3 regions of the Erwinia pyri genome follow, and region 1 is predicted to be linked to each of the others. Evidence: predicted binding sites of a transcription regulator. Region 1 holds the regulator's gene; each other region holds the start of a gene.
What was found. The regulator PurR, encoded in region 1, represses purine synthesis genes. The targets are predictions, from matches to a motif close to CANGCAAACGTTTGCNTG.
Positions count from the first base shown of each region.

Region 1 (4,197 bases):
GCTGACCGCTGGCAAAACCGGCCAGAAACAGGCTGAGGCTGGCGCTGATGATGCCCGCGCTGGTTTGCAAATCTTGTTGCATAGCGATAAAAGCAGGCAGGTACATATCGGTGGCGAGGAAACCCGCAACGCTGAGCAGCGCGAGGTAAACTATAAATCCTTTTCCAGGCATTTTTTTCTCTTTATGGGTAATGAATCGAACGCCGCAGAGTGTAATCGCGTGTCAATCAGCTTGTGAAACGGTAATATTTGCCTGTTCCCTCCAAAAAATTTGCAGGCAGGTTATGTGGTCAGAACACGCTTTGGAAGTCGTTGATGCCGTAGCACGCTCCGGCAGTTTCACCGCAGCTGCGGCAGAGCTGCATCGGGTCCCCTCAGCTATCAGCTATACAGTGCGGCAGCTGGAGGAGTGGCTGGCGGTTCCCCTGTTTGAACGGCGGCATCGGGATGTGGTGCTGACCGAAGCGGGACGGGTATTTGTGCAGGAAGGGCGTAGTGTTATCAAAAAAATGCTCGCCACCCGACGGCAGTGTCAGCAGGTGGCAAACGGCTGGCGCGGACAGATCAACATTGCCGTCGATCGGATAGTCAAACCACAGCGCACGCGCCAGCTGGTGGTGGACTTCTATCGCCACTTTCCGGATATGGAGCTGCATCTCTCGCCAGAGGTGTTCAATGGTGTCTGGGATGCGCTGGCCGATGGCCGGGTTGATGTGGCCATCGGGGCGACTCAGGCTATTCCGGTAGGCGGCCGTTTTGCCTTTCGCGATATGGGAGCACTGAACTGGCGCTGTGTGGTAGCGGCAGATCATCCTCTGGCGCAGCACAAGGAGCAGGTAATCATTGAAGAGGCGATCCGGGAGTGGCCTTCGCTGGTGCTGGAGGATACCTCGCGGGCACTCCCCAAGCGAACAACCTGGACCCTGGATAACCAGCGGCGGCTGGTGGTGCCGGACTGGGAAAGCGCCTTCGACTGTCTGTCAGCCGGGCTTTGCGTGGGCATGGTGCCGGGACATTTTGCCCGGCCTCTGTTGAAACAGGGCACGCTGCACGAGCTTAAGCTTGCTGCCGCTTTTCCCGACAGTCCCTGCTGCGTCAGCTGGTCTGAACAGCAGGCTTCACCGGCGCTGAGCTGGCTACTCGATTATTTGGGAGAAAGCGATACGCTGAACAGCGAATGGCTGCGTGAGGAAGAATAACAAAGCGGGTAAACAGCGCAGGCCAGGGGCAGAGTATGCCCCTGGCTGCAGGAGGAGAGAGGTGCACAAGTCGTTTAGCGGCGGTAATCCAGGAAAGGACCGTCGGCGACCGAGCGACGTTCAATCAGTGAAGGATGCACCTCAATGGTCTGCGGATCTTCCCGTTTGCTGGTGATGCGGTCCAGCAGCATATCGAAGGCGGTCTCGCCCAAACGCTCTTTTGGCTGATGGACGGTAGTCAGCGCTGGCGTAAAGTAACGGGCGTTGCGCACGTTATCATAACCGATCACCGATATATCCTGCGGGACCCGCAGGCCCATTTCGTCCGCAGCGCAAATTGCGCCCATGGCCATGACGTCACCGCCACAAAAGACCGCCGTCGGGCGCTGCTTTTGCGACAAAATCTGCTGCATCGCCTGATAGCCAGACTCCGGTTCGAAATCACCCTGCACCAGCCACTCTTTTCGCAGCGTAATATTGGCTTCAGCTAGCGCTTTCAGGAAGCCGGCATGGCGACCGCCGCCGGTGTTGCGCTCCATCTGCCCGGGGATCACGCCGATATCGCGGTGACCACGATCGATCAGATAGCGCCCGGCCAGATAGCCGCCCTCAAAAGCGTTATCCAGCACGGTATCTGTAAAGTCACCGCGGGACTCGCCCCAGTCCATTACCACCATCGGGATATTGCGGTTCTCTTCCAGCATCCTGATCAGCGGATCGGGATACTCTGAGCACATCACCAGCAGACCATCCACGCGCTTTTGCGCCATCATCGACAGATAGGCCTGCTGCTTTTGCAGATCGTTATGGGCATTGCCCAGGATCAGGGTATAGCCTTTTGCGAAGCAGCAGTTCTCCACCGCCTCGATAATCTCGGCAAAATAGGGCGCTTCGCTGGAGGTGGCTAACAGACCAATGGTTCTGGTGTGATTAACCTTCAGGCTACGGGCCACTGCACTGGGGGAGTAGTGCAGCGATTTAATTGCAGCCCAGACGGCCTCCCGCGTCTCTTCGGCGACAAAGCGGGTTTTATTGATGACGTGGGAAACGGTGGTGGTCGACACCCCGGCCTGTTTTGCCACATCTTTAATTGTTGCCATGAACTAGCTACTCCTGCGCTTATCTCAACATGTTGATAAGGCTGTTGTTAATCGTTTGCCTGGTAAGAATAAAACCTGACGTCTTAAATCATTTTTTTATGTTGCTGTCGGATTCGTCAGGAAGGAAAAGAGTGGTCACCCGCAGAACAGTGAAGATAAGCGAGCGTTGCGCAACAAAAAAAGAATTCTAACAAGGCTGAGCAGAGAAAACGAGATTTTTACCGCTAAGTATGGGAAAATTGGTAACACCATAAACTGTAGGGCTATTCAGGAAGAAAAATGGATACCGATTTAAAGTTCTCACTACTGACCACGGTTTGCGCACTGGCGATGATTATGGCGTTCAGCTTTACCGCCATCATGCACTAGTCTGAACAGGGGCCAGGCAACTGGCCCCTGTATCACTTTTAACGAATGGTTTTCGGCGTCATCATCCGACGGGCGCCAATATAGTGGCGCTGCCAGTAATCTTCGCCCAGCGCACTGACCTGGATATCCTTGCCGGTGCGCGGGGACTGAATGAACTTACCGTCACCCAGATAGACGCCCACATGATCGGCAGCGCCGCGGCCATTAATGCGGAAGAAGACAAGATCCCCTTTTTCCAGCTCATCACGTTTGATTGAGGCGGCATCGCGCAGGTGATACATCTCATTAGCGGTGCGGGGGATCTTAAATTTCACCAGATCTTTATAGGCATACCAGACCAGTCCGCTACAGTCGAAGCCGGTTTTCGGTGAGGTTCCGCCCCACTGATAAGGCTTACCCAGCTGGCCCATCAGTTTGTTCATCGCGGTTTCACGCGCCTTCTGATAGCGGGCACGGTGAGCTTTGCTCAACTTCAGCGGCGCCGAATCGAGATCGGCGGTCAGCGCTTCCATCTGCGCGGCTTTACCACGGTGACGCCCGTAACGTTTTTTACCCTCATTAACGCTTTTTTTGTTAACTCTGCTGGGGGTAGCGGCGGCAGTTGCCTGAGGTGCTTTCTTTTTAAGCTTGAGCTTCGGAGCGGAGGTTAAGCGGGATTTCTTGCTGGTGGACTCTTTCACTTTTTTAGTTGAGCTCGCTTTAACCGGCCTGCGTTTACGTCGCTCATCTTCCCGGGCTGGCGTACCGGCGTCCGTCTTATGATGATTAGCATTAACGGGAGCGTGTGGCGATGCGTGCGCCATATTAAAAAAGAGCTGAGCAAACGCCAGCATAAAGAGGGTGATGAGTAAACGCATCGTTACCATTAACAGTTTGTGCTTCGACCGGCGGCCAAAGCGTGCCAAAAACAGGGATATCTGCTTTGCAGCAGGCTCATTGGGCAATTCTAATCTAACTGTTTAACAAAAGGTAAGGTCTTTTTTGTTTCAATGATGCAGAACAAGTAAAACCTGTAAAAATAAGCCAAATCAGCTGGTTATCTGCGCAAACCTTATCCAGTTTACCGCCATCAGCGCTGCAATAATCAGAGGGAAATGTTATTTTAATGTATCCGCCTGGGCTTGTGAGGCGCAGACGCCGAAAATGCTCTCAGTAAAATGTCGTTTTCATCGTGCGGAGAGAGTCGCTACACTAAATAGACACGAAGTATCCGATTAAGGAAGCCATTTATGAGTACCGTTGAGAAAATTGAGCGCCAGATAGCAGAAAACCCGATTCTGCTCTACATGAAAGGTTCACCGAAACTGCCAAGCTGCGGCTTCTCGGCCCAGGCCGTTCAGGCGCTGTCAGCCTGTGGCGAACGTTTCGCCTATGTGGACATTTTGCTGAATCCGGAAATTCGCGCGGAATTACCTAAATATGCAAACTGGCCAACTTTCCCGCAGCTGTGGGTGGATGGTGAGCTGGTCGGCGGTTGCGACATCATCATTCAGATGTATCAGCAGGGCGAACTGCAGCAGCTGATCAAA
Region 1 is NZ_CP132353.1:2,008,783-2,012,979, forward strand. It holds gene punC (purine nucleoside transporter PunC) at 1-172, opposite strand, end outside; gene punR (DNA-binding transcriptional activator PunR) at 285-1,199, shown strand; gene purR (HTH-type transcriptional repressor PurR) at 1,274-2,299, opposite strand; gene cydH (cytochrome bd-I oxidase subunit CydH) at 2,579-2,668, shown strand; gene Q3V30_RS09345 (C40 family peptidase) at 2,707-3,525, opposite strand; gene Q3V30_RS09350 (Grx4 family monothiol glutaredoxin) at 3,898-4,197, shown strand, end outside.

Region 2 (4,197 bases), 2.1 Mb from region 1:
CCTTCAGAGAAGCAGGCGGTCATGCAGGCGTTTAAGCAGGGCGATATCCATCTGCTGATTGCCACCACGGTGATTGAAGTTGGCGTGGATGTCCCCAACGCCAGCCTGATGATTATCGAGAACCCGGAACGGCTGGGTCTGGCGCAGCTGCACCAGCTTCGGGGGCGCGTGGGCCGTGGTTCGGTGGCTTCTCACTGTGTGCTGCTGTATAAAGCGCCGCTGAGCAAAACGGCACAAAAGCGGTTGCAGGTTTTGCGCGACAGCAACGACGGTTTTGTCATTGCGCAATGTGATTTGGAGATACGCGGGCCGGGTGAACTGTTGGGCACCCGACAGACCGGCAATGCGGAGTTCAAAGTGGCGGACCTGCTGCGTGATGGCGCTATGATCCCGGAAGTGCAGCGGGTGGCGCGGCATATCCACCAGCATTACCCCGAACAGGCTCAGGCACTGATCGAACGCTGGCTGCCAGAAACACAGCGCTACACTAACGCCTGACGGGGCCCTGCACGCCGGGCCAGCCTCCGCGCCTGCTCACTGGCTGCTCTTGCCACCCTTTCTCAATGATCGTTACAGCCCCAGCGCGGCTTTATTTACTGAGCTTTGTATAGCGCGACAGCGTCATCCACCGGCTGCTCGCCCGCTGTGAGTTCAAGAATGACCCGTTTTACCTCAGGCTGCTCCACCAGGCTGTGTAAGACGGCAGCCACATCCTCTCTTGGCACCGTTCCATAAGGAATAGCCAGCCCGATACGCACTTTACCGGTGCCTGACTCGTTCACCAGCGTGCCCGGCCGCAGAATAACCCACTCCAGCGAGGTGGCCGCCAGCATCACGTCGGCCTGCTTTTTCACCTGCATGTAGTGCTCAAAGGTGGGCGAAATCTTCTTAGCCCGACCCGCCTCCGGAAATGCAGAGACCAGCAGGAAGCGTTTGATGCCCGCCAGCCTGGCCGCTTCGGCGGCAAATTTGCAGCCCCGCCCGTCGATGCCGTCGGTTAATTCAATGCCTGCTCCGGCAGCGCCTGCGGAGAAGACGACGGTGTCGCAGCCCTTCATCGCCTCTGCCAGCTTTTCACTGCTGGTGGTCATCAGGTCAAGATTAACGGGCGTTACGCCATCTGCCCTCAGCTCATCAGCCTGCGCGTCACGGCGACAGCTCCCCTTTACCTGATGACCAGCCTGAACCAGACGCTTTCTTAAATGGCTCCCCACGCCGCCCGTTGCACCAATAATAAATACCTGCATCTTGTTCTCTCCCACTGAATGTTCATCTGAGGGTATAGCTTAGTGAAAAGCTCACCGTTTCGCTGGCTTACGCCGTTTATCCTTTTATTTTTCTGCCCGGCAAACGTTTGCTTTTGACCCGCTTACCATTAAAATCGCCACTTTGTTCGTCAGAGAAACCAGAAGATGTCTGCCAATATCCCTGAAGCCAGCCGTAGCACGCCCCCCGCCGTAAGCAGTGAGCTGATTTACCGTCTGGAAGATCGTCCACCGCTGCCCCAGACGCTGTTTGCCGCCTGTCAGCATCTGCTGGCGATGTTTGTCGCGGTGATCACCCCTGCCTTACTCATCTCGCAAGCATTGGGCCTGCCCGCTCAGGATACTCAGCACATCATCAGTATGTCGCTGTTTGCCTCCGGCGTAGCTTCACTGCTGCAGATCAAAACCTGGGGGCCGGTCGGTTCCGGTCTGCTGTCGATTCAGGGAACCAGTTTTAACTTTGTGTCGCCGTTAATTATGGGCGGCATGGCGCTAAAAAATGGCGGAGCCGATGTGCCGGTGATGATGGCGACGCTGTTTGGCACGCTGATGCTCGCCTCCTGCACCGAGATGATTCTCTCCCGCTTCCTGCATCTGGCCCGCCGGGTTATCACCCCGCTGGTCTCCGGCATTGTGGTAATGATCATCGGGCTGTCGCTGATCCAGGTGGGACTGACCTCTATTGGCGGTGGATTCGCGGCGATAAGCGATCACACTTTTGGGGCGCCTGAGAATCTGCTGCTGGCAGGCGCGGTGCTGCTGGTGATTGTGCTGTTAAACCGTCAGCGGAATCCCTATCTGCGGGTTGCCTCACTGGTGATTGCGATGGCGGTGGGTTATCTGCTGGCCTGGGCGCTTGGCATGCTGCCGGAGAATACCGCGCCGGTTAATCAGGCCATGATTATGCTGCCAACGCCCTTCTATTATGGGCTGGGTATCGACTGGAATCTGCTGATCCCGCTGATGCTGGTCTTTATGGTGACCTCGCTGGAAACCATTGGTGATATCACAGCGACCTCAGACGTGTCGGAGCAGCCGGTCAGCGGGCCGTTGTACATGAAGCGTCTGAAAGGTGGCGTGCTGGCCAATGGGCTGAACTCCTTTGTCTCTGCCCTTTTTAACACCTTCCCTAACTCCTGTTTTGGCCAGAACAATGGCGTGATCCAGCTAACCGGCGTAGCCAGTCGCTATGTGGGATTTGTTGTGGCCCTGATGCTGATAGTGCTGGGCTTGTTCCCGGCCGTAAGCGGCTTTGTGCAGCATATCCCGGAGCCTGTGCTGGGCGGCGCCACGCTGGTGATGTTTGGCACTATCGCCGCATCGGGCGTGCGGATTGTTTCACGTGAACCGCTGAATCGCCGTGCCATTATGATTATGGCGCTGTCGCTTGCGGTAGGCCTGGGCGTTTCGCAGCAGCCTCTGATCCTGCAATTCACCCCTGACTGGCTGAAAACCTTACTCTCTTCCGGCATTGCCGCTGGCGGGATCACTGCCATCATTCTGAATCTGCTCTTTCCTCAGGAAAAGTAATCCCTTCTTGTGTCATCCTGTGGTGATGCGCAGAGGGTCTTCGGGCCCTCTGCTGTTGTCGTGAAAGTTGAGCTTCGATGATAAATCAGGCATAACAACCTTTTACCCGATGTTCACAGGGACAGAAGCCATGAAAGTAATCGGAAAAATTTTGCTGACCATTTTGCTCATCCTGCTGCTGGCCATAGTGGCGCTGTATGTGGTGTTGCAAACCCAATGGGGAGCAGGCTGGATAAGCCGCACCGTCAGTAAGTACACCGATTACCAGCTGGCATTAAGCAAGCTTGAGCATAATTTTTCCCATCCCGACCTCCTGATTCTGGACAATGTCTCTTTTGGCCGGAAAACGCAGCCTGCCCTGCTGACAGCGCAGCGAGTGGGTCTGAACCTGAGCAGCGGCCAGTTTACTCAACCTCTGCATTTCGCCAGCATTACGCTGGAGAAAGGCATGCTGGATCTCGCTAACCAGGGTGCGTCGCTGCCGGTTCAGGCAGATCGCTTGCAGCTTAACCAAATGGCGGTAGAGAGCCCCACCAGCGGCATACCGGTTTCTGCCAGTCGGGTGGATGGCGGAATTGTGCCGTGGAAACCGCAGGCTGGCGATCTTATCGGTAGCGATGCCAGCTTCCAGATGAGCGCAGGTTCGCTGGAAATTAACGGCATCCCCGCTGCCAACGTCCTGATCCAGGGCCGCATCAACCAGCATCAACTGGTGATGAGTAATATTGGCGCCGATGCTGCACTCGGTTCCATCACCGCCAGCGCCCAGCGCGATGCACAGGGCAACTGGCAGGTCCCGAGCTTGCGGCTGAACAGCATCCGTCTGCAGACGGACAAAACGCTGAGCGACTTCCTCGATCCGCTGTTCGCCCTGCCCTCGGTGCATTTTGATCGTATCGACATCACGGATGCCCGCCTGGAGGGCGCGGACTGGGCAGTGACCGATCTCGATATGGCGTTGAAGAATATTACCCTGCGCGACGGGGACTGGCAGAGTGATGACGGCTCGTTGTCTGTGAATGCCACCACTTTCGTTAACGGTAGCCTGGAGTTGAACGATCCTATCGTTAATATGACCTTCTCACCTGAGGGTGTTGCGCTCTCGCAGTTCAGTTCCCGTTGGGTCAACGGCCTGATCCGTACCGCCGGTCACTGGACGCGCAGCGATAAAAAGCTGACGCTTGATGAACTGGCGGTGGCTGGTCTGGAATATACCCTGCCGCAAAACTGGCGCGAACACTGGATGGCGAAGCTGCCAGGCTGGCTGGAAAGCGTGGAGGTCACCAAATTTGCCGCTAACCGTAACCTGATTATTGATATCAATCCCGCCTTCCCTTTCCAGATGACCTCTCTGGACGGCAACGGCAGCCATCTGCTGATGGCGCGGGCACATCAGTGGGGC
Region 2 is NZ_CP132353.1:4,441,521-4,445,717, forward strand. It holds gene recG (ATP-dependent DNA helicase RecG) at 1-498, shown strand, start outside; gene Q3V30_RS21075 (SDR family oxidoreductase) at 594-1,247, opposite strand; gene Q3V30_RS21080 (nucleobase:cation symporter-2 family protein) at 1,413-2,795, shown strand; gene Q3V30_RS21085 (AsmA family protein) at 2,926-4,197, shown strand, end outside.
Region 2: Q3V30_RS21080 (nucleobase:cation symporter-2 family protein) is a predicted target of PurR. The motif match lies at 1,344-1,361, and genes of this name have one in related genera.

Region 3 (4,197 bases), 1.8 Mb from region 1:
GCTACGCCACCACTAACCGGCAGGAAGCCGTTCGCACGCTGGCAAAAGATGCCGATGTGGTGCTGGTTGTGGGGTCGCGTAATTCGTCAAACTCTAACCGTCTGGCGGAGCTGGCACAGCGTGCCGGGAAGCTGGCGCGGCTGATCGACTCTGCGGAAGATATTCAGGAAGAGTGGATCAAGGGCGTGAGCTGTGTGGGCGTGACGGCAGGTGCTTCAGCGCCGGACATTCTGGTTCAGGAAGTGATCCAGCGTCTGCGTGAGCTGGGTGGCGAAGCAGCCATTGAGCTGATTGGCCGCGAAGAGAATATCGTCTTCGAGGTGCCTAAAGAGCTGCGTGTGGAAGTGCGTCAGGTCGAGTAATAGCCAGGACAGCTATCAGCTCGTTAATATTACCTTTGAATAAAAGCATGTCGTCTGTGTTGATGGTGGCCTGGTCAGGAAGAGCGGGCTGGACACAAAGACGCCATGAATCCATCCGTGGGGGCTGCGAAGCGGCGTCCATGTCGCTTCGCCTTTGCTTATCAGCCCGCTCTTCCTTCCTACAAGCTTCAGTGTTGCCTGTTTTAAAGCCCGACTCTGACCTGTGTGTTCACCCGGCTTATCAACAGCAGTGGAGTTTGAGGGTGGCGCCGGTAAGCGTGGTAGCCGGGTGTATGCCGCATGGACGCGGCATCCAAGGCTCCAGGGAGGATTTACGCCGTCCCGGATACCACGCTTACCGGTGACGCCAGTCGCCAAAACCGCCGTTGACTTTGCTACAACACTCTCAGGAAAACTTCAGTTTGCTTTTAAAGAAAGGCATGTCGTCTGTGTTGATGGTGGCCTGGTCAGGAAGAGCGGGCTGAACACAAAGACGCCGTGAATCCTCCCTGGAGGCTCAGCTGCGACGTCCATGTCGCAGATGCTTTGCTTATCAGCCCGCTCTTCCTTCCCAATAGCTTTAGCATTGCCTGTTTGAAAAACCAAAACCAGAGCTAAAATATTGAGCGCTGGCACAAGCTTGACACTGTCAGCTTTTGATCTGTTTGATCGCCGAACATACTGCCAAAGCTGATTCTGATGGGGGGGCACCACGGAGCACGTTAGCCGAGTGTATGCCGCAGGGATGCGGCATCCAAGTCTCCAGGGATGGATTCACGACGTCTCGGATAACGTGCTCCGTGGTGACGCCTTGCCACCGAACCCGGTTTTGACTTGAGTGGGCACACCATAAAACCCCTCTAAAATTTGTTTTACTGATAATCCATCGCGGCTGGCATAAAATTCTTATTATGCTGCTTTTAAGGTGGCGCGAGGGTTAGCGCATGGTTAACCTGTCTTCGCTTTGCATGCACAGACTTTATACAGGGATTCAAAATGAACAATGCACAAATCCGCCTCGCTATTGTGGGCGCCTCAGGACGCATGGGGCGTCAGTTAATTCAGGCAGCAGAGGAGGCGGAAGGCGTGTGCTTAGGCGCAGCGCTGGTGCGTGAAGGCTCTTCGCTGGTGGGGGTTGATGCTGGTGAGCTGGCCGGGACAGGAACGCTGAACGTGAAAATCAGTGACAGCCTGCAGGCTGTAGTGAACGATTTTGACGTGCTAATCGACTTCACCCGTCCTGAAGGCACGCTGGCTTACCTGACATTCTGCCGCCAGCATCAGAAAGCGATGGTGATCGGCACCACCGGTTTTGATGAGGCAGGTAAAGCGGCCATCAAAGAAGCATCACAAGATATTGCTATCGTATTTGCTGCTAACTTCAGCGTGGGCGTTAATCTGGTACTCAAACTGCTGGAGAAAGCCGCCAAAGTGATGGGTGATTACGCTGATATCGAAATTGTTGAAGCGCACCATCGCCATAAAGTGGATGCCCCTTCGGGCACTGCGCTGGCAATGGGTGAAGCGATTGCTGATGCGATGGAATGGGATCTTAATGACCATGCCGTCTATGCCCGGGAAGGTCATACGGGTGAGCGTAAAGCGCAGACCATCGGTTTTGCCACCGTTCGTGCTGGCGACATTGTCGGCGAGCATACCGCTATCTTTGCTGATATTGGCGAACGTGTAGAGATAACCCATAAGGCTTCAAGCCGGATGACCTTCGCAAAAGGGGCGGTTCGTGCGGCTGAGTGGTTAAGCGGTCATAATCATGGTCTTTATGATATGAGAAGCGTGCTTAATCTTGAAAATTTATAAGTGTTGTGCACCATCGTGATGTGGTTATTTCAATCATAACGTTCTGATTGGATGGGCAATAATTTTATTGCCCTTTTTATTTTGTAATAATAGCGTTAATTATCATATTTTGTTCCCTCACCTTTATTATCTTAAGTTATCTTCCATTTTTATCTCGCTATAAGGTTAATTTTGACCATTTGGTCCACTTTTTCCTCCGCTTAGTACCCTTCTTATGCGCATTTGTTAACGCAACCGGTTTTATGACCGTAATGAGTGCTCCTTTTGCAGTAAATCTTCCGATTTACTCACCAGTTGAGTAAAAACCTATGAAAAACTCACCTGCAGGGTAGACAATGGGGTGGGCGATCATTAGAATGCGCGCAATTTGCCAAAAATCGAGAACTCAGGCGGTTTTTGCATTGATTTATGGGGTCCTCATGAATTAATATGCAAATAATGTGACTGTTTATTCTCAGGAGGATGTTTTGATTAAGTCAGCGCTATTGGTTCTGGAAGACGGAACCCAATTCCACGGTCGGGCCATCGGGGCAACAGGTTCGGCAGTGGGAGAAGTTGTTTTCAACACTTCAATGACCGGTTATCAAGAAATCCTCACTGATCCTTCCTATTCCCGCCAGATCGTTACTCTTACTTATCCCCATATCGGCAATGTCGGCACCAACTCCGCTGATGAAGAATCTTCTCAGGTACACGCTCAGGGTCTGGTTATCCGCGACCTGCCGCTGATTGCCAGCAACTTCCGTAATGAAGAGGGGCTGTCAGACTATCTGCAGCGCCTGAACATCGTGGGGATTGCCGATATCGATACGCGTAAGCTGACCCGCCTGCTGCGCGAAAAAGGGGCGCAGAACGGCTGTATCATTGCCGGCGATGCGCCAGATGCAGAATTTGCTCTGCAGCAGGCTAAGGCGTTCCCGGGCCTGAAGGGAATGGATCTGGCGAAAGAAGTCTCCATCGGTGAAAGCTACAGCTGGCTGCAGGGTAGCTGGACGCTGGACGGTTTGCCGGAAGCGAAACAGGAAGCTGAGCTGCCTTTCCACGTTGTCGCTTACGACTATGGCGTGAAGCGCAACATCCTGCGGATGCTGGTGGACCGCGGCTGCCGCCTGACCGTGGTTCCGGCACAGACCCCAGCGGAAGAGGTTCTGAAGATGAACCCGGACGGCATTTTCCTCTCCAACGGTCCCGGGGATCCGGAACCTTGTGATTACGCTATCGAGGCGATCAAAGCGTTCCTGGAAACCGACGTCCCGGTATTCGGCATCTGTCTGGGCCACCAGCTGCTGGCGCTGGCCAGCGGGGCTAAAACCGTGAAGATGAAGCTGGGCCACCACGGTGGTAACCATCCGGTGAAAGACCTGGAAAGAGGTACCGTTATGATCACCGCACAGAACCACGGTTTTGCGGTAGATGACAGCAACTTGCCTGCCAATCTGCGAGTGACGCATACCTCACTGTTTGACAATACGGTGCAGGGGATCCACCGCATCGATAAGCCGGCATTCAGCTTCCAGGGCCACCCTGAAGCCAGCCCGGGACCGGCCGATGCCGCCCCGCTGTTCGATCACTTTATCGAACTGATCGAAGCTTACCGTTCTACCGCTAAATAATCAGGAGCCAACATGCCAAAACGTACCGACATAAAAAGTATCCTGATCCTCGGCGCTGGCCCGATCGTTATCGGCCAGGCCTGCGAGTTCGACTACTCTGGCGCTCAGGCCTGTAAAGCCCTGCGTGAAGAAGGCTACCGTGTGGTGCTGGTGAACTCTAACCCGGCAACCATCATGACCGACCCGGATATGGCTGATGCAACTTATATTGAGCCTATCCACTGGGAAGTCGTGCGCAAAATTATCGAAAAAGAGCGTCCTGATGCCGTTCTGCCGACCATGGGCGGCCAGACTGCGCTGAACTGTGCGCTGGAGCTGGAGCGTCAGGGCGTGCTGGAAGAGTTTGGCGTCACCATGATCGGCGCCACGGCTGATGCCATTGATAAAGCGGAAGACCGTCGTCG
Region 3 is NZ_CP132353.1:3,785,262-3,789,458, reverse strand. It holds gene ispH (4-hydroxy-3-methylbut-2-enyl diphosphate reductase) at 1-362, shown strand, start outside; gene dapB (4-hydroxy-tetrahydrodipicolinate reductase) at 1,359-2,180, shown strand; gene carA (glutamine-hydrolyzing carbamoyl-phosphate synthase small subunit) at 2,648-3,793, shown strand; gene carB (carbamoyl-phosphate synthase large subunit) at 3,806-4,197, shown strand, end outside.
Region 3: carA (glutamine-hydrolyzing carbamoyl-phosphate synthase small subunit) is a predicted target of PurR. The motif match lies at 2,408-2,425, and genes of this name have one in related genera.